4 regions of the Streptomyces sp. NPDC052016 genome follow, and region 1 is predicted to be linked to each of the others. Evidence: riboswitches for the same ligand, from Rfam matches in the RefSeq annotation. Region 1 holds a riboswitch; each other region holds the start of a gene.

Region 1 (3,062 bases):
CGGCGCTGGAGGACCTCTGGAAGGTGCTGAACACGCTCGCCGCCGAGGGACTCACCGACGCCGAGCGCGACGTCGCCGTGCAGAACCTGGTGGGCGTGGCGCCGCTGAAGTACGAGACCGCGGCGGCTGTCGCGAGCACCCTGGCCGACCAGGTCGAGCAGCACCTGCCCGACGACTACCAGGCGACGCTGTACCAGCAGCTCGCCGCGACCGGCACCGTCGAGGCCACCGCGGCGGTCGTGAGCGCCTTCCCGACGGACCGCCTGGTGACCGTCCTCGTCGGTGACGCCGCCCAGATCAAGGAGCCGGTCGAGGCCCTGGGTATCGGCGAGGTCAAGGTCGTCTCGGCCGAGTAGGGCGTTGTCCGGCGGAGCGGGTCGCGGGAGTCGACGGTGACGCACGGGCGCAGGTGAGCGGGGCGTCGTGCGTCCAGTTGCCGGGCGGAGGGGGCGACGCGGCGGGAGGCCTCCCGCCCGAGCGGAGTCGAGCGTGGGGAGGGCGTGTGCCAGGCCCCGCGTCCGCGGCCTGACCCGCCCGGCCGGACCGACTGTGGCCGCGGCGCCTGCTCACCGTGGCGTCCGCTCACCGCGCCGCACGCTCGCCGCGGCGCCCGTGCCGCCGGGCCCCGTGTCACGCGCGGCCGGACGGACCGTGGCCGCGGCGCCTGCCCACCGTGGCGCCTGCTCACCGCGCCGCCTGCTCACCGCGCCGCCCGCTCGCCGTGGCGCCCTGCCCGCCGGGCCCCGCGTCGCGCGCGTGCAATGAGGCCCCGGTGACCCGACGGTCACCGGGGCCCCTTGATGTCCGAATTGAGGGAGAGGTTGCCTGTCTGCCCTGTGGCATGCGCTACAAAAGCCGCGTTCCGTTTGGGGATTGAGATCGGGCCCGTCTAGTTTCGTCCGGGCTGTTCGTCGGGCAGTGCGCCGCACCCGCGGCACCGGACAGCCATCGCCGAGTCCCCGTACGGCGCGAGCCAGGGGAGCCGGGGACCCAACTGTGCAGTCCCTGGGGTGAATCGGACGCCCGCGCGAGTCGCGAGGGGGCCCGTAGGAGACCTTCCTGCTCCGAACCCGTCAGCTAACCCGGTAGGCGAGAGGGAAGGAAAGGACCGCTCAACTTCATGGCGTTCACCTGCGCCACCGGGAAGCACCGTCGTCCCAGCCGGATGAAGCGCACCACCGCCCGCGCGGCGGGCATCGCGGCGCTCACCACCACCGGCGTCATCGGCACCGTCGCCTCCTCCCCGGCTTTCGCCGCCGAGACCCCCGTCGAGCAGACCGGGCTGATGCCCGTCGTCACCATCGGCGACTCCGTCGCCGAGCGGATCGACGACCAGGCCGCCGCCCAGAAGCAGGCCGCCCAGGAGGAAGCCGCGCGCAAGGAGGCCGCCGCCCAGGCGGCCGCGAAGGTCAAGAAGGAGCGCGAGGCGAGGGCCCGAGCAGCGCGCGAGGCCGAGCGCAAGCGCCTCAACACCTTCGTGTCGCCGATCGCCGGCTCCTACGTGTCCACCGGCTACCGGTCCGGCGGCTCCCTGTGGTCATCCGGAAGCCACACCGGCATCGACTTCCACGCCTCCAGCGGGACCCCCGTGCACGCGGTGGGGCTCGGCACCGTCGTCGAGGCCGGCTGGGGCGGCGCCTACGGCAACCAGGTCGTGATCCGGATGAACGACGGCACCTACACCCAGTACGGGCATCTGTCCTCCATCAGTGTCTCGGTGGGCCAGAAGGTCACCCCGGGCCAGCGGATCGCCCTCTCCGGCGCCACCGGCAACGTCACCGGCCCGCACCTGCACTTCGAGGCCCGCACGAGCCCGGAGTACGGCTCGGACATCGACCCGGTCGCCTACCTCCGTGGGCACGGCGTCAGCCTCTGACGACGTACCCGGCAGATCGTCCAGCCCCGGCCCTCGCGGCCGGGGCTTTCGCCGTTTCATGAGCCTCGTTGTCCAAAAAATATCCATGGATTCCGGCCCGCCGTCGGAAATTCCGGCTCGTTGCAATAGAGTCACCCGACGGACGTCATTCGTCGACGTTTCACGGGGATTAAGGCGGAGGTCGGTCATGCGTATTCCGGCGCACTCGGTGTGCACGGCCATCCGGGACGACATCGTCGCGGGTGTCTACGAGCGCGGCAGCCGCCTCACCGAGGAACTCCTCGCCCGCCGCTACGGCGTCTCGCGCGTCCCCGTCCGCGAGGCGCTGCGCACGCTCGAGGCGGAGGGCTTCGTCGTGACGCGGCGGCACGCGGGCGCGTGCGTCGCCGAACCGACCGAGCAGGAGGCCGCCGACCTGCTGGAGATGCGCATGCTGCTGGAGCCCCTCGGAGCCTCCCGGGCCGCGCAGCGCCGCACCGAGGCCCATCTGAAGGTGCTGCGCGGTCTGGTGAGGCTGGGCCAGGAGCGTGCCAGGAGGGGAAACAGCGAGGACCTGCGGTCTCTGGGCGGCTGGTTCCACGAGACGCTCGCCCAGTCCTCCGGCAGCCACACCCTGACGTCGACACTCACCCTGCTGCGCCACAAGATCGCCTGGATGTACGCGGTGGAGGCGCCGACCAACCCGGTGGAGTACTGGGCGGAGCACGGGGCGATCGTCGACGCGGTGGCACGCGGCGACGGCGAACGCGCGCGGGCGCTCACGGCGCTGCACGCCGAGCGCTCGTCGGCCGCGCACCGGCTGCGCTTCACGGGCGCGGAACGCCCCGACCGTGTGAGGACTTCGCAACACGTAGTAAACATGTCGGGCCCGCGGCATTAACAATGGGGCCGTATACAAAGAAGGGATATTCGGCGGAGGTGTATTTCCGCTGCCCTTTTTCCAGCGCGCCCGGGAATTCCGCCGGTGCGCTGCCTCGTGCGCTCGCGGACTTTTTCCGGTCGGCCTAGGAAATGCCTCGGTGACGACCGGGGAAAAGGGCGGAGCCGCGCCGCCCGGGACGGGCGACGCGGCTCGGTGCGCGCTTCGAGCGAGGTTCGGACGGTCTCAGCCCGGAGGCTCAGACGGTCTCGGCTCAAAGGCTCAGAGGCTCAGACGGTCTCGGGAAGCTCCTCGAGCCCCTCGGAG
Region 2 (3,062 bases), on a different contig from region 1:
GGCCGGTGAGTTGGGAGCGGCCGGAATCCGTATTCTCTGATCATGGCCGCACCCTTCGCAGATGCCGCGCGCTGCGCGTACCCCCTCGTCGCCACCGACCTGGACGGAACGCTGCTCCGCGGCGACGACACCTTCTCCGACCGGTCGCTCGACGCGCTCGCGCGGGTGGCGGCCGCCGGCGCCCGCCACCTGGTGGTGACGGGCCGCCCGGCACCCCGGGTGCGGCCGCTGCTGGAGAACCTGCACAGCAGGGGGCTCGCGGTGTGCGGACAGGGCGCGCAGTTGTACGACGCCGGCGCGGACCGTCTGCTGTGGTCGGTCACCCTGGACCGGGAGCTGGCCGAGACCGCGCTCGGCAAGATCGAGGCGGAGGTCGGGCTGGTGTACGCGGCCGTCGACCAGGACGGGGTGGACGGGCTGACGCTGATCGAGCCGGGCTACCGGATGCCCCACCCGACCCTGCCGGCCCTGCGCGTCGGCTCGCGCGACGACCTGTGGTGCGCGCCGATCAGCAAGGTGCTGCTGCGCCATCCCGCCCTGTCCGACGACGAGTTGGCGGCGACGGCCCGCTCGGTGGTCGGCTCGCTCGCGACCGTCACCATGTCGGGGCCGGGCACGGTGGAGCTCCAGCCGTGCGGCATCACCAAGGCGACGGGCCTGGCGCTGGCCGCCGAACACCTGGGTCTGCGGCCCCAGGACACGATCGCCTTCGGTGACATGCCCAACGACATCCCGATGTTCGACTGGGCGGCGCGCGGCGTGGCGATGGCCAACGCCCACCCCGAACTGAAGGCGGTGGCCGACGAGGTGACGACGTCGAACGAGGACGACGGCGTGGCCGTCGTCCTCGAGCGCCTCTTCCCCTAGAGGGGACGGAAGGTCCGGTCAGTACGCGCCGAACACGTTGTCGATCGAACCGTAGCGGTCCGCCGCGTAGTTGCAGGCCGCGGTGATGTTGGCGACCGGGTCGTACGGGTCGTAGGCGGTGCCGGGCACGTGGTACGCGGCGAAGGTCGGGTCGATGACCTGGAGCAGGCCCTTGGACGGGGTGCCCTTGGCCGCGTTGGAGTCCCAGAGGTTGATGGCCTTCGGGTTGCCGGAGGACTCGCGCATGATGTTGCGGTGGATGCCGTTGTACGTGCCCGGAATGCCCCGCTCCGCCATGATGGCGAGGGACTGGCGGATCCAGCCGTCGAGGTTGTTGGGGTAGCCGGCGAGGGTGGTGCCCGACGGCGTGGTGGCGGCGGAGGCGCTGGTGGCGCCGACCAGCGGGAGGGCGAGCACGGCGGCGCCGGTGCAGACGGCGGCGACGGTGCGGGCGAGGCGGGGGCGGCGGTTGCGGCGGGGCTGAGCGGCAGCGGGCATGGCGAAGTTCCTCTCCGTCGCCTGCGAGGTGAGCTGTCGGGTTCGGGCTGGGAGGTGCCCGGCCGGCCGCCGTAGGGGTACGGCGACGCGACTTCACCCCGAGCCGGTCCGGTACGTGCGTGACGTACGGCCCGGCGTTCTACCTGGGTCCCCCGCTCCTGCCGTGCGAGTGGTTCGTCGATGGGTGGTGAAGGGCGGCGGCAGGATTCGGCGGTCCGCCCGACTGGGCGGGAACGTATGCGAGAGCACATGTCCGGAACAAGTGGCTGATTCGTGGAACAGGCGTAATGACCTTGATCAGGTGTGTATGGGGTGCTTGATCCTTTGCTGCTGGAAACCGTCAACTGCCCCAGCACAGAAGTGGAATTGCGGGATCCGGTTCCAGGGATGGCTCGATGTGCGAAGTGAGCCAAGTCACCAGCGTCGACAAGAGGGGTGAATCGGACAATAAATCCCAAGTCCGTTTTAAGGGGCGGAGCTAGAGCGGTGTGCGAGGGACGCGTTTCTCCCACGTCCGGTGGAACACCACTTCGTCGCCCGCCGTGCACACCACTTCGTCGGAGGTGAAGAAGTCGACGCCGTCACAGATGATCTCCGAGCGGGTCCGCACGACCGCCTCACACGCCGGCTCCGGGCGGCGCAGCCGGATCGACCAGTCGGAGCGGGCACGGGCCGTGAGGGGGTCGTGCTCGGCGATGGTGTACGTCTCCAGCGCGTCCTCGGTGAACTCCAGTCCGTCGGGGTACACGCGCGTGCCGCCGTGGCCGGGATCGAACTCCAGCCGCCACGCGCCCTCGGCGACGTCCCGCACCACCCGCCGTTCCGGACGCGGTTCGTCCAGGGTGTCCGGGCTCCATCCGTCGGCCGCCACCCCGTGGGTCACCCCCAGGGGCGGGGACTGCCCGGCCTCCTCGAAGGCGACCGCGGGGCCGGTGTCCCGGGTCCGCACCGGCAACTCCAGGGCGCTGCCCGCCGGGTCCAGGGTGAAGCCCGCCGCCGACCCGGGCTCGGGCCAGACCCACGGCCAGTACGCCGAGGAGACGGCGAGACGGATGCGGTGGCCGGACGGGACGGCGTACCCGATGCCGTTCAGCGCGAAGGCCACGTCCTCCGTCGCGCCCGGCGTCCAGGGCACGGACCGGTCCCGGCCGTGACGGGCGGAGAGGTTCAGCACCCCGCGCGTGACCAGGGTCGAGGAGCCGTCGGGCGCCACGTCGCACACCCGCGCGACGACCTGCCCGCGCGGCACCTCGCACGTCAGCCGCAGCCGCACCCGGGGCCGCCCCAGCACCCAGGTCTCCTCGGCCACCGGGAAATCGAAGCAGGCCGACCGCGCGTCCTCCGCCCGCTGGTCCGGCGGCAGGTCGGCCTCGTGGCCGATGGGGAGCAGACGGCCGGCGTCCACCCCGGTGTGCATCGGCGAGCGCACCAGGACGGGGGCGCCGCGGAGGGTGTACGTGACGCTGCTCACGCCGGGGGAGGGCCAGGCGGGCTCGCCGACCCAGCGGCCGGGCAGGGCGGCGTGGGCCGTGGCCTGGGCGTGGGAGCCGATGACGTAGGCCCGGAGGAGCGGCTCGGCCAGGACGCCTGCGGGGGAGGCGCCGTCGGATGCGGTCCGGCCCTTCAGCCAGTGGTCCCACCAGCGGAGGGTCTCCCGGAGGAAGCCGATCGCGGGGCCGGGCGGCAGTCCGCGGTCC
Region 3 (3,062 bases), on a different contig from region 1:
CCGGCCGAGTTGAGGTGGCGCGGCGGCCTCATCATGCGCGGACTGCGCACCCTCCCCGTCGAGTTCACGCCGGTCGCGCCCACCGGCTCCGGACCCGGAACGCCCTCCGATCCTTCCGCACCGGCCGCACCCGTCCGCTGACCGACCGTTATGTGCCCGTAGAGCGAAGCAAAGGTGACCGTTTCTCAACTCTGTGATCTTCACGTGATCTGCGCGGCATTAACTTGTGACAAGTGATCGTCTGCCGATACGTTCACTCGTCAGCGCGACGCCCCGGCACCACCCCGTCGCGCGGTCACTGCTGTCTCGAGAAAGGCGCCCCGCATGCTCTCCGGGAACGGTCGTCACCGTCGCCCCCGTCAGGCCCCGGCCCTCCTCGTCGCGGCCGGCGTGACCGGCTCCGCCATCGCCATCCCGCTGCTCGGTGCGAGCGCGGCGAGCGCCGCCGACGGCTCGGTGTGGGACAAGGTGGCCGAGTGTGAGACCGGCGGCTCCTGGAGCGCCAACGAGGGCGGCGGCGAGTACGGCGGACTGTCGCTGACCCAGGAGGACTGGGAGGCGTACGGCGGCCTCGACTTCGCCACGCGTCCCGACCTGGCCAGCCGCAACCAGCAGATCTCCGTGGCCCAGAAGGTCCTCGCCGACCAGGGTGTGGGCGCGTGGGGCACCTGTGGGCTGACGTCCGGACTGACCGAGAAGTCCGGTTCGGTGGACCTGGACACGGGCGTGGCGGACGACTCGTCCGACTCCTCCATAACGTCCGGCTTGTCCGACCTGTCCAGAGGGTCGTCCGACTCCTCGAAGTCCTCCGGTTCCACGGAGGATTCCGGCGACGCCTCCGCCGACCCGTCCGCCGAGTCCTCCGCCGATTCCACGGATACGCCCTCCTCGTCCCCTTCGTCCCCTTCCTCCTCCGCGTCGGACAACTCCTCGGCGCCCGGCGCCTCCTCCGGCTCGGACGCGAGCGATGCGGAGACGGGCGACAGCTCACCCACCGCGACGCCCGAGACGGGCGACTCGGACAAGTCCGGACAGAGCGCGGGTTCTTGGAGCCTCGTCGACACCGGAGCCGTCGACGCGGCTTCCGGCTCCGGCCGTCATCGCGGCGGCACCGCCGACGAGAGTGCGACCGGCGGCGCGTCCACCGCCTCCTCCGGCCGGCATGCGGCGAGCACCCTCGGCGGGGCGGGCGGCACCTACACCGTCCGGTCGGGCGACTCCCTCGAGTCCATCGCCGACTCCCTTGGCCTGGACGGCGGATGGCGTGCGCTCTACGCCGAGAACGAGGACCTCATCGGGTCCGACCCGAGCGACATCGTTCCCGGTCAGACTCTTGCGACAGGTGTCGAATAGGGCCGAAAAGCCGAGAAAACGACGGGAGTTCACGTCACGCTTCGCGCTGAATGTCCGGTTTGGCGAAAGTGTGGGATGAGTCTCAGAAGCCCTGATCGTCTTTGAAATTCCGTCGATCGCGTGTCTACGGTCATGACCGCTCGGCAACCCGAGCCCCGGCTGTCGCAACGCCGAATCCTGCCAGCGGCCGCCCGGGAACAGTCGTCGCGTCAAGCGCCGTAGGCAGGAGCGGGGGACCCAAGGTAGGTGCCGCACCGGGCAGTTGACCGGAGCGGCTCGGGGTGAAGCCACGCCTCCCACGGAGGAGTGGCCGGGCAACTCAACCGGCCCGAACCCGACAGCTCACCTCGCAGGCGTCGGTGAGGGGATCGATCCATGCTGTTTTCCGGCAAGGGCAAGCACCGTCGTCCGTCCAAGGCCACCCGCGCCATCGCCGTCGCCGGTGTCGCCACCGCCGCCGTCGCCGCCCCGCTGATGACGGCCGGCAGCGCCTCCGCCGCCACCGCCGCCGAGTGGGACACCGTCGCCCAGTGCGAGTCCGGCGGCAACTGGTCCATCAACACCGGCAACGGCTACTACGGCGGTCTGCAGTTCTCCGCCTCCACCTGGGCCGCGTACGGCGGCACGCAGTACGCCTCCACCGCCGACAAGGCCACCAAGTCGCAGCAGATCGAGATCGCCGAGAAGGTCCTCGCGGGCCAGGGCAAGGGCGCCTGGCCGGTCTGCGGCAAGGGCCTGTCCAACGCCGCCTACACGGGCGGCTCCTCCGGCGACTCCGGTTCCTCCTCGAACTCCGGGGCCGCGACCCGTTCGACCGAGCAGCAGAGCGCCTCCCGCTCCGCCGAGCGCCCGGCCGCCACGTCGCAGAAGACGGTCACCACCCCGACCGGCAAGAAGGTCAAGAAGGGCGACGGCGAGTACAAGGTCGTCGCCGGCGACACCCTCAGCACCATCGCCCAGGAGCAGGGCGTCAAGGGCGGCTGGGAGAAGCTCTTCGAGCTGAACAAGGACATCGTCGAGGACGCCGACCTGATCTACCCGGGCCAGCAGCTGCACCTCAAGTGACAGCCGGCCCACAGCGCGGCCAAGGCTCCCCCACAGCCGAGGCCCGCACACTGAGGACCTCGTGAGGGTCCCCCCCGTCCCCCACGGGCTCCCCGCCCCGGTGCGTGTTCCCCCGTACGCACCGGGGCGGGGCTTTTCTCTGCCCGCCCGCGTCGGCCCGATGCTGTTCCGGCGGTCGCCTTCTTCTCCGGTGATTCCTCCACCCTCTTTGTTCCGACCGGGAACAATGTGTACGGTCAGTCTGTCCACGGGACGGTCGGTCGGCTGCCGACGGCCCCGGGGCGGTTAGGCTCTAGTCGCAAGGCTCACCCAGGGCCCGTCACGGCCCATGTGCCCCGCACAACCAGCGTCACATCCCAAGAAGGAGATGCTCGTGCCGTCCATCGACGTCGTCGTAGCCCGGGAAATCCTGGACTCCCGAGGCAACCCCACGGTCGAGGTCGAGGTCGGCCTCGACGACGGCAGCACGGGTCGTGCCGCCGTCCCGTCCGGCGCCTCCACCGGCGCCTTCGAGGCCATCGAGCTCCGCGACGGTGACCCCAACCGCTACCAGGGCAAGGGCGTCGAGAAGGCCGTCCTCGCCGTCATCGAGCAGATCGGCCCGGAGCTGGTCGGCTACGACGCCACCGAGCAGCGCCTGATCG
Region 4 (3,062 bases), on a different contig from region 1:
GTCGGCGTCGCCCACCACGCACAGCTCTGCGGGCGGGACGTCGTCCTCGGCGGGCGGTACGTCGACGGGGTGCTCGGAGGTCCCGACGAGCTCGCGGACGAGGGCGTACTGGGCGTGGTTGGTGTCCTGGTACTCGTCGACCAGGACGTGCCGGAAGCGGCGGCGGTAGTGCTCGGCGACGTCGGGGAAGGCGCGGAGCAGGTTGACCGTCGTCATGATCAGGTCGTCGAAGTCGAGGGCGTTCGCCTCGCGCAGTCGCGACTGGTAGAGGGCGTAGGCCTGGGCGAGGGTCTTCTCGAAGCCGTCGGTGGCCTGGGCGGCGAAGTCCTCCTCGTCGATCAGCTCGTTCTTCAGGTTGCTGATCTTGGCGCTGAAGGACTTCGGCGGGAAGCGCTTGGGGTCGAGGTCCAGGTCGCGGCAGACCAGGGCCATCAGGCGCTTGGAGTCGGCGGCGTCGTAGATCGAGAACGACGACGTGAAGCCGAGCTTCTTGCTCTCGCGGCGCAGGATGCGCACGCACGCGCTGTGAAAGGTCATCACCCACATCGCGTTCGCGCGCGGGCCGACGAGCTGCTCGACGCGCTCCTTCATCTCGCCCGCGGCCTTGTTGGTGAAGGTGATCGCGAGGATCTGGCCCGGGTGGACATGGCGCTCGGCGAGCAGGTGGGCGATGCGGTGGGTGAGCACGCGCGTCTTGCCGGAGCCGGCACCGGCGACGATGAGCAGAGGGGTGCCGGAGTGGACGACGGCGGCGCGCTGGTTGTCGTTGAGCCCCTCCAGGAGCGCGGCCGCGTCGATCGCCGGGCGCGGGGCACCGTCGCGGTAGTAGCCGTCCCGGTCCGGGGGCACGTCGAACTTCCCGCCGAACAGATCGTCCGGGATCGACTCCGGAGCGTGATCGTCCTCGGGCGGAGGCGGGGGTTCCTCCTCGTGGCCGCGCGGGGCCTGGAGGTCCGCCAGGAAGCTGTCGTCAAAGAGGCTGCTCATCGCTCTCCGAGTCTAGGGTGCCCCACCGACAACCCGCCGCCGTCCCGGAAACATCGCGGAGGCGCGACCGCACAGCGCATCGGCCCCCAGCCCGGAGGCGGGTCGGACGCCTTGCCCGGGAGGTGGTGAAGGACACAGACGCCGACGTGCGGGAGGCGCCACTTTGTCCGGACAACAGAACATGACCGACCGCCGAGAGTCGATCGGCCGCCGACGCGGCCAGCGACCGAACACCGGTGATCTCTTGCCGAGTGCGGCACCTTCATGGGGGCGCATCCCACCCACAGGAAGACGGCACCCGGGCTTCCGTCGACATGTCCGCGACGCTCCCGCGCCCCTCACACCGCACCCCTGCCGCCCCCGGCGTCACCACCGCTCGCGCCCGTGAAGCACGGGAAGCCGGCGCCGGAAGCGGGCGGACGTCTCCACAGTGGAGGAAATGCGGATCAGTCGCCCCATATCCCCCCGGGGTGATCACCAGGAGCCAAGCCTTGACCGAAGGTCACGAAAATGTATCGGGCATATCACCCATCAACCTTCACAGGGACCACACGAGTTGGCTACCGTGCCGGACAGGCCGTACGACCCCCACCGGCGAACCTCGCCGGGCCGCGCGGCCTCCGCCGAGTCCGGCGCGCCCCCTCGCGGCAGCCGGAGCCGGGGACCCACCGAGACCTTGGGGTGAATCGGCCCGACATCCCTTCGGGGAAGCGGCCGTAGGGCAACCCTTCCGAAGCACCCGCCCGAACCCGACAGCTAACCCGGTAGGCGGACGATGGAAGGAGTCGCCTCCCTTGGCGTCGCAGCACCGCAAGCCGCGCCCCGCGGGTACGCGCGTAGCAGGCATACGCACACCCGCACTCGCCACCGCCGCTCTCACCTCGGTGGCCCTGCTCTCCCAGACGGCCGAAGCCGCCCCGTCCGCCGACGGCAAGCCGAGCCTGGAGGAGGTGGAGAAGAAGGTCGACGACCTCTACCGCCAGGCGGAGTCGGCCACCGAGAAGTACAACGCCGCCAAGGAGAAGACGACCAAGCAGCGCAAGCGCGTCGACACCCTCCTCGACGACGTCGCCCAGCGCACCCAGAAGCTCAACGAAGCACGGGAGCAGCTGGGTTCCTTCGCCGCCGCCCAGTACCGCACCGGCACCTCCGCGCCCGACACGGCGACCTTCCTGCTCGCGGACTCCCCGCAGGACTACTTCGACCGGACGCAGCTGATGGGCCGGCTGACCGAGCGGCAGAAGGGGGCGGTCGACGACTACTTCACCGAGCAGTCGGAGACCATGAAGAAGCGTCAGGAGGCCTCGCAGAGCCTCGCGACGCTCACCGACTCGCAGAACGACCTCAAGACCGCCAAGGCCACCGTCCAGAAGAAGCTCAGCACCGCGCGTGCGCTGCTGTCGCAGCTGACGGCGGAGGAGAAGGCGCGGCTCGCCGCGATCGAGCGGCAGAAGCAGCAGGAGGCCGCCCGCAAGGCCGCGGAACTCGCGGAGCAGCAGGCGGCCGAGGCCGCGGCCGCGCGGCAGGAGAGCGACAGCTCCTCGAACACGAGCGGCTCGACGTCGTCCTCGTCGTCGTCCTCCTCGTCCTCGGACGCCTCGTACGCCACCAAGGCCGAGAAGGCGCTCGCCTTCGCCCGCGCCCAGATCGGCAAGCCGTACGTCTGGGGCGCCACGGGCCCTGAGTCCTACGACTGCTCCGGCCTCACCCAGGCCGCCTGGAAGGCCGCCGGCGTCACCCTCCCGCGCACCACCTACGACCAGGTCGACGCGGGCACCACCGTCTCCCTCGCCAACGCCCTGCCGGGCGACCTGATCTTCTTCTACGACGACGTCACCCACGTCGGCATCTACATCGGCAACGGCATGATGATCCACGCGCCGAAGCCGGGGGCGTACGTGCGGGAGGAGTCGGTGTACTACGACGGCGAGTCGTCGATCCACAGCGTGGTCCGGCCGGCCTGACGGACCGGGCCCGCCCCCACCGGGAGCCTGACCCTTCCTGCGCCCGCGCGTAATTTCCCCGCCCCGCGCGCGTGCCCCCGCGCAAGCCGCCCCGTGCTCCATAGCATCAGC

What was found. Region 1 has a riboswitch for cyclic di-AMP ahead of ACIHAR_RS25595 (M23 family metallopeptidase). Riboswitches for the same ligand answer to the same signal wherever they lie in the genome.
Region 2: linked by a shared signal. The riboswitch ahead of ACIHAR_RS28875 (transglycosylase SLT domain-containing protein) and the one ahead of ACIHAR_RS25595 (M23 family metallopeptidase) in region 1 are both predicted to bind cyclic di-AMP.
Region 3: linked by a shared signal. The riboswitch ahead of ACIHAR_RS13455 (transglycosylase family protein) and the one ahead of ACIHAR_RS25595 (M23 family metallopeptidase) in region 1 are both predicted to bind cyclic di-AMP.
Region 4: linked by a shared signal. The riboswitch ahead of ACIHAR_RS16075 (NlpC/P60 family protein) and the one ahead of ACIHAR_RS25595 (M23 family metallopeptidase) in region 1 are both predicted to bind cyclic di-AMP.

What each region holds. Positions count from the first base shown of each region.
Region 1 is NZ_JBIUBX010000021.1:115,735-118,796, forward strand. Features, by position in the region: gene ACIHAR_RS25590 (pitrilysin family protein) at 1-356, shown strand, start outside; cyclic di-AMP (ydaO/yuaA leader) riboswitch at 940-1,107, shown strand; gene ACIHAR_RS25595 (M23 family metallopeptidase) at 1,121-1,876, shown strand; gene ACIHAR_RS25600 (GntR family transcriptional regulator) at 2,064-2,756, shown strand; gene ACIHAR_RS25605 (HPr family phosphocarrier protein) at 3,026-3,062, opposite strand, start outside.
Region 2 is NZ_JBIUBX010000025.1:155,071-158,132, forward strand. Features, by position in the region: gene ACIHAR_RS28870 (HAD family hydrolase) at 43-867, shown strand; gene ACIHAR_RS28875 (transglycosylase SLT domain-containing protein) at 886-1,365, opposite strand; cyclic di-AMP (ydaO/yuaA leader) riboswitch at 1,369-1,555, opposite strand; gene ACIHAR_RS28880 (CocE/NonD family hydrolase) at 1,844-3,062, opposite strand, start outside.
Region 3 is NZ_JBIUBX010000009.1:89,481-92,542, reverse strand. Features, by position in the region: gene ACIHAR_RS13465 (cytochrome P450) at 1-141, shown strand, start outside; gene ACIHAR_RS13460 (transglycosylase family protein) at 325-1,353, shown strand; cyclic di-AMP (ydaO/yuaA leader) riboswitch at 1,558-1,724, shown strand; gene ACIHAR_RS13455 (transglycosylase family protein) at 1,729-2,418, shown strand; gene eno (phosphopyruvate hydratase) at 2,792-3,062, shown strand, end outside.
Region 4 is NZ_JBIUBX010000011.1:161,841-164,902, reverse strand. Features, by position in the region: gene pcrA (DNA helicase PcrA) at 1-987, opposite strand, end outside; cyclic di-AMP (ydaO/yuaA leader) riboswitch at 1,599-1,774, shown strand; gene ACIHAR_RS16075 (NlpC/P60 family protein) at 1,782-2,951, shown strand.